DNA from 2 places in the Acidilutibacter cellobiosedens genome. Region 1 is predicted to be linked to the other one. Evidence: a T-box and tRNA genes for the amino acid it is inferred to sense, from the RefSeq annotation. Region 1 holds a T-box; the other holds one or more tRNA genes.
What was found. A T-box is a leader RNA that pairs with one kind of tRNA and senses whether it is charged. The one in region 1 lies ahead of trpS (tryptophan--tRNA ligase), so its partner is inferred to be a tRNA-Trp.
Positions count from the first base shown of each region.

Region 2: it encodes a tRNA-Trp, which carries the amino acid that the T-box ahead of trpS (tryptophan--tRNA ligase) is inferred to sense. The anticodon was not compared.

Region 1 is NZ_CP035282.1:1,405,441-1,411,879, forward strand. It holds gene EQM13_RS06610 (sodium-dependent transporter) at 1-458, opposite strand, end outside; gene EQM13_RS06615 (spore germination protein) at 625-2,061, shown strand; gene EQM13_RS06620 (Ger(x)C family spore germination protein) at 2,066-3,316, shown strand; gene EQM13_RS06625 (GerAB/ArcD/ProY family transporter) at 3,318-4,421, shown strand; gene EQM13_RS06630 (cold-shock protein) at 4,518-4,721, shown strand; gene EQM13_RS06635 (GIY-YIG nuclease family protein) at 4,788-5,057, opposite strand; T-box leader at 5,144-5,350, shown strand; gene trpS (tryptophan--tRNA ligase) at 5,400-6,404, shown strand; gene EQM13_RS06645 (bifunctional 2-keto-4-hydroxyglutarate aldolase/2-keto-3-deoxy-6-phosphogluconate aldolase) at 6,439-6,439, opposite strand, start outside.
Region 2 is NZ_CP035282.1:2,526,211-2,532,649, forward strand. It holds gene EQM13_RS12175 (hypothetical protein) at 1-539, opposite strand, end outside; gene EQM13_RS12180 (ribonuclease H-like domain-containing protein) at 681-1,688, shown strand; tRNA gene EQM13_RS12185 (tRNA-Phe) at 1,796-1,868, opposite strand; tRNA gene EQM13_RS12190 (tRNA-Ile) at 1,873-1,949, opposite strand; tRNA gene EQM13_RS12195 (tRNA-Pro) at 1,985-2,058, opposite strand; tRNA gene EQM13_RS12200 (tRNA-Val) at 2,071-2,143, opposite strand; tRNA gene EQM13_RS12205 (tRNA-Trp) at 2,167-2,241, opposite strand; tRNA gene EQM13_RS12210 (tRNA-Ile) at 2,260-2,336, opposite strand; tRNA gene EQM13_RS12215 (tRNA-Pro) at 2,372-2,445, opposite strand; tRNA gene EQM13_RS12220 (tRNA-Val) at 2,458-2,530, opposite strand; tRNA gene EQM13_RS12225 (tRNA-Trp) at 2,554-2,628, opposite strand; tRNA gene EQM13_RS12230 (tRNA-Ile) at 2,647-2,723, opposite strand; tRNA gene EQM13_RS12235 (tRNA-Ser) at 2,740-2,830, opposite strand; tRNA gene EQM13_RS12240 (tRNA-Ser) at 2,843-2,932, opposite strand; tRNA gene EQM13_RS12245 (tRNA-Lys) at 2,942-3,017, opposite strand; tRNA gene EQM13_RS12250 (tRNA-Gln) at 3,036-3,113, opposite strand; tRNA gene EQM13_RS12255 (tRNA-Arg) at 3,121-3,197, opposite strand; tRNA gene EQM13_RS12260 (tRNA-Gly) at 3,208-3,281, opposite strand; tRNA gene EQM13_RS12265 (tRNA-Tyr) at 3,300-3,385, opposite strand; tRNA gene EQM13_RS12270 (tRNA-Thr) at 3,386-3,461, opposite strand; tRNA gene EQM13_RS12275 (tRNA-Asp) at 4,014-4,090, opposite strand; tRNA gene EQM13_RS12280 (tRNA-Val) at 4,155-4,230, opposite strand; tRNA gene EQM13_RS12285 (tRNA-Glu) at 4,237-4,311, opposite strand; tRNA gene EQM13_RS12290 (tRNA-Met) at 4,399-4,475, opposite strand; tRNA gene EQM13_RS12295 (tRNA-Leu) at 4,491-4,577, opposite strand; tRNA gene EQM13_RS12300 (tRNA-Asn) at 4,591-4,665, opposite strand; rRNA gene rrf (5S ribosomal RNA) at 4,669-4,785, opposite strand; rRNA gene EQM13_RS12310 (23S ribosomal RNA) at 4,850-6,439, opposite strand, start outside.

The DNA of each region.
Region 1 (6,439 bases):
GCACTGTTTCCGGCTCCAGTGGTATTTAAAAAAATAGATTGAGTTGTATTAGCCGCTTTTGTACTCTCTAAAGAAGATAATATATTGAAATCTCCCTTGATTCCCCTGAAAACATAGGAATATACCCACCCTGCTACATCTGTATAAAAAAACATAATAAATAATGATGACAGTATTCCCATATATCCGATACATTTCCAAAAAGGATTTGCCTTGAGTTCTGTGAAAGCTCCTATAGCATTTTTTCTTGTATGTCTTCCTATGAAAAATTCAGAAATCATAACGGGAATTCCCAATAAAAAAACACATATCAAATAAACAAATAAAAAAGCCCCTCCTCCGTTATTTCCGACAAGATAAGGGAATTTCCACATGTTTCCTAAACCTAAAGCTGATCCTAATGTTGCGAAAAATACTGCTATTCCTGACGAAAAATTTTCTCTTTTTGGTTTTTCCACAATATCATTCCTTCCATTTTTTAATTCCGCTGTTATGCTATAAAGAGATAAATTATTAATACTTTATCACAAAATTATTAATAATTCAACGGAAAATTTTATATTTATTAGCTGAATTACTAATACTATTACTGTGTGTGAATATTAAGAATTAGAAGGTGGTTTTGTGATAAGTAAAAAAATTGATGAAAACAAAAAAATATTGGAAGAAGAATTTAACGGAAGCAGTGATTTTTCCATTTATGAATTTAAAAGTAAAAGTGGAAAAGAATTTCTTGTGTCATACATAAATAATTTAGTTGATCCCAGTAGTATAAGCCAATACATCATAAATAATCTTTTAAATTATGAGAATAAATTTGATATTACAGGTGTTGTAGCTGCTTCACGTATAACAGAAATAAGCGATATGAATCAAATTATAGATAAAATATTAAATGGAAATATTGCAATATTTATTGAAGAAAGTACAATTGCTTATACGGTAGAGTTAAAGCAATACGAGCATAGGGCTATAGATGAGCCCAATGCTGAAACCGTAATCAGAGGACCTAAAGAAGGCTTTGTGGAGGATTTAAATATTAATAAATCTATGATTAGAAGAAAAATAAAAAATAAAAATTTAGTATTTGAAGATTTCACATTGGGTGAACAGACAAAGACAAGAATATCCGTTGTTTATATAAAAGGTATTGTAAATATAGGAGTACTTGAAGAAGTAAAAAGAAGGCTGTTTAAAATTAATACTGATAGTATATTGGAATCAGGCATGATAGAAGAATATATAATCGATAATCCTAAAACAATTTATAGTACAATAAGTAATACTCAGAAACCTGATGTTTTGGCAGGAAAGATATTGGAAGGAAGGGTAGCCGTCCTGTGTGACGGAACACCTCATGCTCTTACTATACCTAAGTTGTTTATTGAAAGTATCCAGACATCTGAAGATTATTATCAGAGGCCTTATATAGCGTCTCTTTTAAGAATGGTGCGTTTTTTTTCTCTGTTAGTAAGCATATTGCTTCCGGGAATATATATAGCTTTGCAAACTTTTCATCAGGAGATGATTCCCACCGTATTTTTAATAACTATGTCGGAAAACAGGGAAGGAGTTCCCCTTCCTGCAGTAATAGAGGCTACGATGATGATTTTGATGTTGGAGTTTTTAAAAGAGTCGGGAACAAGACTTCCAAGAGCCGTAGGAAGTGCCGTAAGTATAGTAGGAGCATTGGTATTGGGGCAGGCATCTGTTCAGGCCGGAATAGTAAGTGCTCCAATGGTTATAATAGTTGCAGTAGCGGCCATTGCAGAATTCACTATACCTTCTCAGCGGGAAATAATTATATATTACAGATTATTTATACTTTTTTTGGGAGGATTTATAGGATTATATGGAATTACATGTGGCTTGATAATTTTAGTAGTTCAGGCAGTAACCCAAAAGTCTTTTGGAGTAGATTATGGTTATCCTTTGACCCCTACAAATAAATCCGGTCTTAAAGATTTTTTGGTGAGATTTCCTATGAAATTTTTTAAAGTCAGACCTGAAGCTATTTCTAAACAAAATGTTACGAGAGACAAGTCCAGAGGGAAGAAGTGATCTTATGAAAAGGAGAATACTTCTTGTAATTTTTATATTACCGGTGATAATATTTACCGGTTGCTGGGATCAGAGAGAATTGAATAAAATAGGCATAGTTACAGCTATGGGGATAGATAAGGAAGGAGACGAATTTATTGTAACCGTAGAAGTAATAAAGCCGGAACCCGTAAGGGCAGGGTCAAGTGTTTCAGAGAGTAATGATAGAGTCACTTATACTCAAGGAAGAGGGAAGAGTGTCTTTGATGCTGTCAGGAATATAACACTGAAATTTGATAGAAAAGCTTTTCTTTCTCACAACAGTATTATTATATTTGGAGAAGATTTTGCTAAAGATGGTATAATAAAATATTTAGATCTTATAAATAGGGACCAGGAAACAAGAGAAACTTCATATTTACTGGTTGCCGAGAAGGCTAAATCTTATGAGGTTATGGGAATCAATGCCGGAATAGAAGAAATACCGGGGAGATATATTCAACAGTTAGTTGAAAATGAAGTATATAATGTATCTTCTCTTAAAATGGATTTAGTGGGATACTTAAGGGATTATTATAATGTTGGAAAGCAACCTATTATTGGGAAAATCAGTATATTAAAGAAAGAAAATTTAAATGATAATGGGTCGAAATACGAACTTTCTGTAGAAGGAGCATCTATATTTAATGGAGGGCGCCTTTCCGGATATTTGAATGCAGATGAAACGGAATGTGTTAATTTTATAAAAGGGAATATAGGAAATTCAATAATAACTTTTAATAATCCCGAAAAGGTACCTTCAGATGGCTTAAGTACATCTACTCCCAGGGTTGGAGGAATGCCTAAATCCGTAGGGAAAGATATTAAACAACAGTCGGTATTTGAGATTGAAGAATCAAAAGTAAAGAGAGACGTGGAAATAGTAGATGGGAAGATATTAATGAAAGTAAATATCAAAATAAGAGGGAATCTTGCAGAAGAAAGTGGAGACATTGACATTTCCAAAAGAGAAGTAATTGAAGCCGTTGAAGAAGCTTGTTCCAAACAACTTCAGGAAGATCTAAAGAAAAATTTTGAAACAATACAGAGAAAATATAAATTAGATGTATTTGGGTTTGGCCAACTGTTTCATATAAGGTATCCTGACGAATGGAAGAATGTGAAAGACAACTGGGCTCAAGTATTTTCGGAATCAGACTGTAAAATTGAAGTAGAAACGCATATACATACAACAAACCTTACTAATACCCCTACGGGAAAGGAGAAAGGAAAATAGAATGAAAGAGGAACAGTTAATTTCAAGTTATCAGGCTATTTTACTGATTACTGTATTTAGAATAGTAATTGCTTTTTCATACCTTCCCGCAGTCAATACTCCTCCGGGCAACCAGGACATATGGATAAGTATAATTCTTTCTATACCATGGACAATTGCAATAAGTTTTCCGATTTTATATTTAAGCAATAAATTCAGCAATTTAACTTTGATTGAATATACTGAAAAGATATTGGGAAAGGCTATAGGAAAAATAGTGGGAATAGCTTATGCTGTATTTTTATTGTTTTATGTTATAACGTTTGTTGCAATACTTTCCGAGGTATTGACTTCCACAATATTTCCTCAAACACCTAGTTGGATACTTATACTCATTCTTCTTATTACTTCTTCCTATATATCATTTAAGGGATTAGAGGGGTTAGGAAGAGGAGCAGAAATTTTTGTACCTATTATTTTTTTAGTAATTCTGACTTTTCTTATATTTGGATTTAACCTTTTCGACTTCAATGAACTTCTTCCTATACTTAAGGATTCCACTTTCAGCCAAATAAATATTGGAGCAAGAGATATTGCATTTAAATTTACAGATATAATAATATTGGCAATGTTTGTTCCAAATCTTGAGAATAGGAAAGAATTAAATAAAATATTTATCAGATCCTTGCTTATTTCCATGCTTGTACTGATTATAGTGGTTTTGTGTACCCAGTTGTCTTTAGGTATTGAGCAGACAAAACATGCGGATTTTCCGTTTTTTACCTTCTCACGGCTTATTAATTTATTTGATTTTATTCAGAGAATAGAATCCATATATGTTATGGCCTGGACAGTTGCAAACGTATGGAAGGTTTCAGGATATCTCTATTCTTTGACTATTAATTTAAAACAAACTTTAAATTCTAAAAGTAATGAAGTATATATAATTCCTATGTCAATATTAATATTTATATTATCCACAATATTAAAGAATAATTATTCTGTGGTAGGAGTCAGTCAACCTCTTCAGTTTTTATTATATTTTTCATCAATAGCATTTATGTTTGCAATACCTTGCATTACTTTGATTGTATATTTCTTTAGAAGAAAAAAATTAAGAGAATAAAATTTTTATTGTTGCATAAAAAACGATGATTTCGGAGATTTTTATAGATGAGATGTTTTAAAAAATTAAAGAATAAAATTTTGGAGGTATTTACACATGGTTAACGGTACAGTAAAATGGTTTAATTCAGAGAAAGGATTTGGCTTTATTACAGGTGATGATGGAAATGATGTCTTTGTTCATTTTTCTCAAATAAACAAAGACGGATTTAAAACATTGGAAGAAGGAGAAAGAGTTTCATTTGAAGTTAGTAAAGGAGAAAAAGGTCCTCAAGCCTCAAATGTAACTTCTATCAGATAACTATAAAACCAAATATAAAAGAGGTCCGAAGATTTAATCTTCAGACCCTTTTAAATTTATTCGAATCTAAGATATACTGCTGAAATTTTCATTTTTAGATTGGCAGACAAGTTTGTATTTTTCTTTTTTTGTCATTTTTTTTATTTCATATTCTCTTCTTTGAGCAGATATTTTATCTTCAAATTTTTCAAAATAAACAAGCTCTACCGGAAGTCTGCCCCTTGTATATTTTGCGCCTTTGCCTTTTTTATGAGTTTCTAATCTTTTTTTTAAACAGTTGGTCCAACCTGTATAAAAAGTATTATCGCAGCATTTAAGAATGTATACATAACACATAATATCACCAAAATAATTATATCATTTTTTAAAATAATTGTTTTATATTTTTAAATATTTGTGTATAATAAATATAACAAGTAAATATAAAAGCTGAGATCAAGAATAGTAAATATGAAAAAGGTCTTTAGAGAGTCGGGGATAGTGAAAACTTGACGATACTTTCATATTGAATGGGCTTGAGAGTTAAAATCCGAAAATCGAGTAGGATTTTACGGTTTATCGCCGTTAAAGATTTAAGTGGGTTTTTAACCAAATTGAGTGGTACCGCGAAGTTGCCTTTCGTCTCTTTATATGAAGAGATGAAGGGCTTTTTTAATTATTACCATTGGAGGTTATATAATGGATGAGAAAAAAATTGTTTTCAGTGGCGTTCAGCCTTCGGGAAAATTAACAATTGCAAATTATTTAGGTGCTATTAAGAATTGGATTCCTCTTCAGGAAGAATATAATAGTATTTTTTGCATAGTTGATCTTCACGCTATTACTGTTCCCCAGGAACCTCAAAATTTAAGAAAGAATACATTGGATGTATTAGCCTTATATTTGGCATGTGGGTTAGATCCGAAAAAAAGTATCATATTTATTCAATCCCATGTAAGTGCCCATTGTGAATTGACATGGATTTTAGATTCCATATCCTATATGGGACAGCTAAATAGAATGACTCAATTCAAGGAGAAATCCCAAAAGCCGGGAGCCGACGTAAATGCAGCCTTATTTAATTATCCTGTTCTCATGGCAGCCGATATACTTCTTTATCAGACGGATTTAGTTCCGGTGGGAGAGGATCAAAAACAACATTTAGAATTGGCAAGGGATTTAGCTATAAGATTTAATAATCGATACAGTGATACTTTTAAGATACCGGAAGTTTTTATCCCGAAGATAGGCTCGAGAATTATGAGTCTGCAGAATCCGGAGGTTAAAATGTCCAAATCTGACAAAGATGAAAATGCATACATTGAATTATTAGATGATCCGAATTCGGTGAGAAGAAAAATAAAAAGGGCGGTTACGGATTCTTATGGGGAAGTAGTATATAGAGATGAACAACTTGGGATTAAGAATTTGATTGATATTTATTCCGTATTTTCGGGAGAAAGTATAAAAGACATTGAGAACCGATATATTGGAAAAGGATACGGGAAATTTAAGGATGATTTGGCTGAAGCAATAGTAGAAGTTTTAAGACCAATTCAGGAAAGGTATGAAGAATACCGGAAGAATAAGGATTTTCTCGAAGGCATATATTCAGAAGGAGCCGAAAAAGCAGAAAGATTAGCAAACAGGACATTGAAAAAGGTTTATAAAAAGGTTGGTTTTATACCAAGGGTGAATAAATAAAAAATTAGAGAGATAATTTTATCTCTCCAATTTTT
Region 2 (6,439 bases), 1.1 Mb from region 1:
AATTTATATTTTGTTATTCTGAAAGGTAATATTTTAACAATATTAAAAATTAAATCATTCAATTGTTCTTGGTCTTTTATATTGTCATTTAAGTAATAATAGATGTTTTTAAAAAATGTATATGAATTTTCGGGCCTTGTATCTTCTGAGCTAAATTTATCTTTTATATAACGTTTTTCAATATAATAATTTATGTTTTCAAAGATATAATCAATTTCAATATCATAAGCAGATAAAGAATTTAATATTTCGCAAATTTCTTTCCTCTGATTTTTTACAAGCTCAAGTTTTGATTCAGAACTTTTTAGCTGTTCTTCTATATTTAATCCGATATTTTTTATCTCATTATACAGAGAAACTATATCTTCCCCTTCTTTTCCGTTATTATTTTTTATTCCTTCCAAATCATTTTCCTGTTCTACACTATCCGAAAGGACTAAAAAGTTTTCCAAAAAATCATATAAAGCAACTAATCCAAAATTATTTTTTTGTGCATTGTTTATTTCCAAAAAAGATTTTTTTATGTCTTTAATTTCCACTGCAACTCTCCTCTCAATATAAATAATATTTGATACAAAAGTTAAAAAAGTCTATAATTTATTTGACATCTTATTTAATTATAACACTTTTATTTAATTTAATAAGTAAAAAATATTTGAGTATACGTTAAGAGGTGAAAAATGAAAAACTATATTAATACAGAGCCTATATCCATAGATACAAAAAAATATTTCGATACAGATAAAATATGTTTTTTAGACATTGAAACCACGGGGTTCAGCAGAGAAAAAAGTTTTATATATTTAACCGGAATACTTCTTCCTCATAATGGTCATCTTTCAGTTAATCAGATTTTCATTGATAATCCCAATGAAGAAGACGAGCTTTTAAAAGAAGTAATGAAAATAGCGGAAAGATATAAATATATAATTACCTATAATGGGGACAATTTTGATCTTCCTTTTTTAAATTACAAATATAAAAAATATAATATTGATTATAAAATTTCTTATGATAAAAGTATTGATCTATATAGGATAATTAAAAAAGAAAATGATTTTTTAGGCCTTAAAGATTTAAAGTTAAAATCCGTCGAAAAATATCTTAATATATTCAGAGAAGATAAAATTAGTGGAAAAGAATGTACAAATATGTACTATAAATATATGAATCAAAGAAATGAGGATCTAAAGAGGAAAATACTACTTCACAATTATGAGGACATAAAAAATTTACCTAAATTGTTATCCATATTTAACATAATAGAAGATAAGAAAACTGTAGAAATGTCAGTTTCTTCCAAACCCTTTAAAATAATATTAGAAGAAATGAATATTCAAGATGAATCGTTGGAAATCAAATTTCAATGGCATGGGCTGAAAAATATTCCTATCATATATTTTGATGAAAACTTCAGTTTAAAATACGATCCCACTAATAAAGAGGGAATATTAATCTTACAATCAAATCAAGGTTTATTGTCAAACAACAAGAAATGTCTTTATTTAAATTTATCAAATTTTCCTGAATTGAAGCCTATTAAGGACAGTACCTCCTTTTGCCTTCCTGAAAACATAATATTATTAAAAGCAGATAAAATCTTAATTACCGATAATATCATAAATATAGTTAAAAATATAATAGCTTTTATTGTAAAAAAGCCTTCTATTGAAGCATTAATAAATTAAGGAAGCCTTTTTTGAAACCCATTTACGGAAAATTTATATTAAGGAAATTATAATTTTCCTATGGATTATAAAAAAAATAGACTTATAACATTTAAGTCTATTTTTAGTGCCCAAAGGCGGAATCGAACCACCGACACGAGGATTTTCAGTCCTCTGCTCTACCTACTGAGCTATCTGGGCAAAATGGTGGGCCTTCAGGGACTCGAACCCCGGACCTGCCGGTTATGAGCCGGACGCTCTAACCTACTGAGCTAAAGGCCCTCAATTTTTGAAAAATAATCATATAATTCTTCTAATCGGAGTGGTGGGATTTGAACCCACGGCCTCATGGTCCCGAACCATGCACACTACCAAGCTGTGCCACACCCCGCTATCTTTACAGTGGGTACAATAGGGCTCGAACCTATGACCCCCTGCTTGTAAGGCAGGTGCTCTCCCAGCTGAGCTATGCACCCTAATCCTAATAATTGTTTACTATTGGCAGGGGTGGCAGGATTTGAACCCACGACATTCGGTTTTGGAGACCGACGTTCTACCACTGAACTACACCCCTTTATAACAAATATAAAAATGGTGGGCCTTCAGGGACTCGAACCCCGGACCTGCCGGTTATGAGCCGGACGCTCTAACCTACTGAGCTAAAGGCCCTCAATTTTTGAAAAATAATCATATAATTCTTCTAATCGGAGTGGTGGGATTTGAACCCACGGCCTCATGGTCCCGAACCATGCACACTACCAAGCTGTGCCACACCCCGCTATCTTTACAGTGGGTACAATAGGGCTCGAACCTATGACCCCCTGCTTGTAAGGCAGGTGCTCTCCCAGCTGAGCTATGCACCCTAATCCTAATAATTGTTTACTATTGGCAGGGGTGGCAGGATTTGAACCCACGACATTCGGTTTTGGAGACCGACGTTCTACCACTGAACTACACCCCTTTATAACAAATATAAAAATGGTGGGCCTTCAGGGACTCGAACCCCGGACCTGCCGGTTATGAGCCGGACGCTCTAACCTACTGAGCTAAAGGCCCCTATTCTTTTACTCTTTGGCGGAGAAGGAGGGATTTGAACCCTCGCACCCCGTAAAAGGTCTACTCCCTTAGCAGGGGAGCCTCTTCAGCCACTTGAGTACTTCTCCTTACAAGCTAAATGGCGGAGAGGGTGGGATTCGAACCCACGCGGGCCAAAGACCCAAACGGTTTTCAAGACCGCCCCGTTATGACCGCTTCGGTACCTCTCCAACAATATATGGTGACCCATCGGAGACTCGAACTCCGGACACCCTGATTAAAAGTCAGGTGCTCTACCACCTGAGCTAATGAGTCATAATAATTTTATAATTTTGGCTGGGGTGGCAGGACTCGAACCTGCGGAAATGCTAGAGTCAAAGTCTAGTGCCTTACCGCCTTGGCTACACCCCAAAATTAATGGTGCACCTAGGAGGATTCGAACCCCCGGCACACGGATTAGAAGTCCGTTGCTCTATCCACCTGAGCTATAGGTGCTAATTTCTTCTGGAGCGGGTGAAGGGAATCGGACCCTCGCAACCAGCTTGGAAGGCTGGGGCTCTACCACTGAGCTACACCCGCACATATATTATTTTTTCATGGTGGAGGGGACTGGATTCGAACCAGTGAAAGCTCAGCTAACGGATTTACAGTCCGTCCCCTTTGGCCAACTCGGGAACCCCTCCTGGAGCTGGTGAGAGGACTTGAACCCCCAACCTACTGATTACAAGTCAGTTGCTCTACCAATTGAGCTACACCAGCAGATTTATTAAATTTCTGCCTTAAAACTACAACACTGCTTATATTAACTGTTCCACTAAGCGATTCACTCCAAATCGAAATACACGATTTGGGTTCTCTGCTTATACCAATTGAGCTACACCAGCAGATTTATTAAATTTCTGCCTTAAAACTACAACACTGCTTATATTAACTGTTCCACTAAGCGATTCACTCCAAATCGAAATACACGATTTGGGTTCTCTGCTTATACCAATTGAGCTACACCAGCAGATTTATTAAATTTCTGCCTTAAAACTACAACACTGCTTATATTAACTGTTCCACTAAGCGATTCACTCCAAATCGAAATACATGATTTGGGTTCTCTGCTTATACCAATTGAGCTACACCAGCATGTTTATTAAATTTCTGCCTTAAAACTACAACACTGCTTATATTAACTGTTCCACTAAGCGATTCACTCCAAATCGAAATACATGATTTGGGTTCTCTGCTTATACCAATTGAGCTACACCAGCATGTTTATTAAATTTCTGCTTTCGATTTCATCATTTGTTATATTGTTTTTAATGGCGACCTGGATGGGGATCGAACCCATGACCTCCAGCGTGACAGGCTGGCATTCTAACCAGCTGAACTACCAGGCCGCATTTTACTTACCATCATTTATATATTATTACTTCTACTCACTTTTGCCACTACATTTTTTATTGGTGGGCACAATAGGGCTCGAACCTATGACCCCCTGCTTGTAAGGCAGGTGCTCTCCCAGCTGAGCTATGCGCCCTCCTTTTGGTGACCCTACCGGGATTCGAACCCGAGTTACCGCCGTGAAAGGGCGATGTCTTAACCGCTTGACCATAGGGCCTCAATAGTTACATATATTTTATTATATTGATATCATAGAACAGAAAAAAATAATAATTTAATTTCTTTATTATTCTATTTTTATAAATGGTTGCGGGGGTTGGATTTGAACCAACGACCTCCGGGTTATGAGCCCGACGAGCTACCAGACTGCTCTACCCCGCGATATAACCACCCTAATGCCGGGAACCGGAATCGAACCGGTACGATCTTTTAAGGACCGCAGGATTTTAAGTCCTGTGCGTCTGCCTGTTCCGCCACCCCGGCTTATCTTTTCTTTTGGCTCTTGGGGTGGGGCTCGAACCCACAACCTACCGGTTAACAGCCGGTTGCTCCGCCATTGAGCTACCCAAGAATGTTCTGGCAACGTCCTACTCTCCCAGAGCGTTTCCACTCAAGTACCATCAGCACTGAAAGGCTTAACTTCTGTGTTCGGTATGGTTACAGGTGTTTCCCTCTCGTCTTTGTCACCAAATACTTTTTCCTTTTTTCCTTTTACTTCCTTACCCTTTTCCCTGAAAACTTTGAAGAAGAATCTTTAGGTCAAGCCCTCGACTTATTAGTTTCTCTCAGCTTAAAGTATTACTACTCTTCCACCTGAGACCTATCTACCAGTTCGTCTTTCTGGTGTCTTACCTCCTTTGCGGAGTGGGAAATCTCTTCTTGAGGTCTGCTTCGTGCTTAGATGCCTTCAGCTCTTATCTTTCCCAGACTTAGCTTCTCAGCTCTGCCTCTGGCGAGACAACTGATTCACCATCGGTCTGTCCATCCCGGTCCTCTCGTACTAAGGACAGCTCCTCTCAAATTTCCTGCGCCTGCGACGGATAGGGACCGAACTGTCTCACGACGTTCTGAACCCAGCTCGCGTGCCTCTTTAATGGGCGAACAGCCCAACCCTTGGAACCTATTTCAGCCCCAGGATGAGACGAGCCGACATCGAGGTGCCAAACCTCCCCGTCGATGTGAACTCTTGGGGGAGATAAGCCTGTTATCCCCAGGGTAGCTTTTATCCGTTGAGCGATGGCCTTTCCACTCGGTGCCACCGGATCACTAAGTCCAAGTTTCCTTCCTGCTCCACCTGTATGTGTCGCAGTTAAGCTCCCTTCTGCCTTTACACTCTTCGTACGATTTCCAACCGTACTGAGGGAACCTTTGAGCACCTCCGTTACTCTTTGGGAGGTGACCGCCCCAGTCAAACTGCCCAACTGACAGTGTCCCTGTACTGGCTTCACAGTACTTGGTTAGAATTTCAATATCATAAGAGTGGTATCCCACTTTTGACTCCATAAATGCTGGCGCACTTACTTCTCTGCCTCCCACCTATTCTGTACATATGATATCAAAATCCAATGTCAGCCTACAGTTAAGCTCCATGGGGTCTTTCCGTCCTGTCGCAGGTAACACGCATCTTCACGTGTACTACAATTTCACCGGATCCCTTGTTGAGACAGTGCCCAAGTCGTTACACCTTTCGTGCGGGTCGGAACTTACCCGACAAGGAATTTCGCTACCTTAGGACCGTTATAGTTACGGCCGCCGTTTACTGGGGCTTAAGTTCTAAGCTTCGTATTTCTACTGACTCTTCCCCTTAACCTTCCAGCACCGGGCAGGTGTCAGCCCCTATACTTCGTCTTTCGACTTCGCAGAGACCTGTGTTTTTGGTAAACAGTCGCTTGGGCCCTTTCACTGCGGCCGGATTATTTCCCAGCCGTTTGGCCTTCTCTTCTTCCGGCACCCCTTCTCCCGAAGTTACGGGGCTATTTTGCCGAGTTCCTTAACAAGGGTTCTTCCGTGCGTCTTAGGATTCTCTCCTCGCCTACCTGTGTCGGTTTCCGGTACGGGCAATCATATACTCGATAGTGCCTTTTCTTGGCAGTTTGGATTCGGATGCTTCGCTACTTCTTTTTTCGCTCCCCATCACCTCTCATAACTCTTTCACGGTTTTCCCTATGAAAGCTTACTTCAGGCTTAGACACACTTTTCCATCTGTGTGCTCATCTTATCCTCCTGCGTCAGCACCTCTCTCTAACGCATATTCTTGGTACAGGATTCTCAACCTGTTGTCCATCGCCTACGCCTTTCGGCCTCGGCTTAGGTCCCGACTTACCCTGAGCGGACGAGCCTTCCTC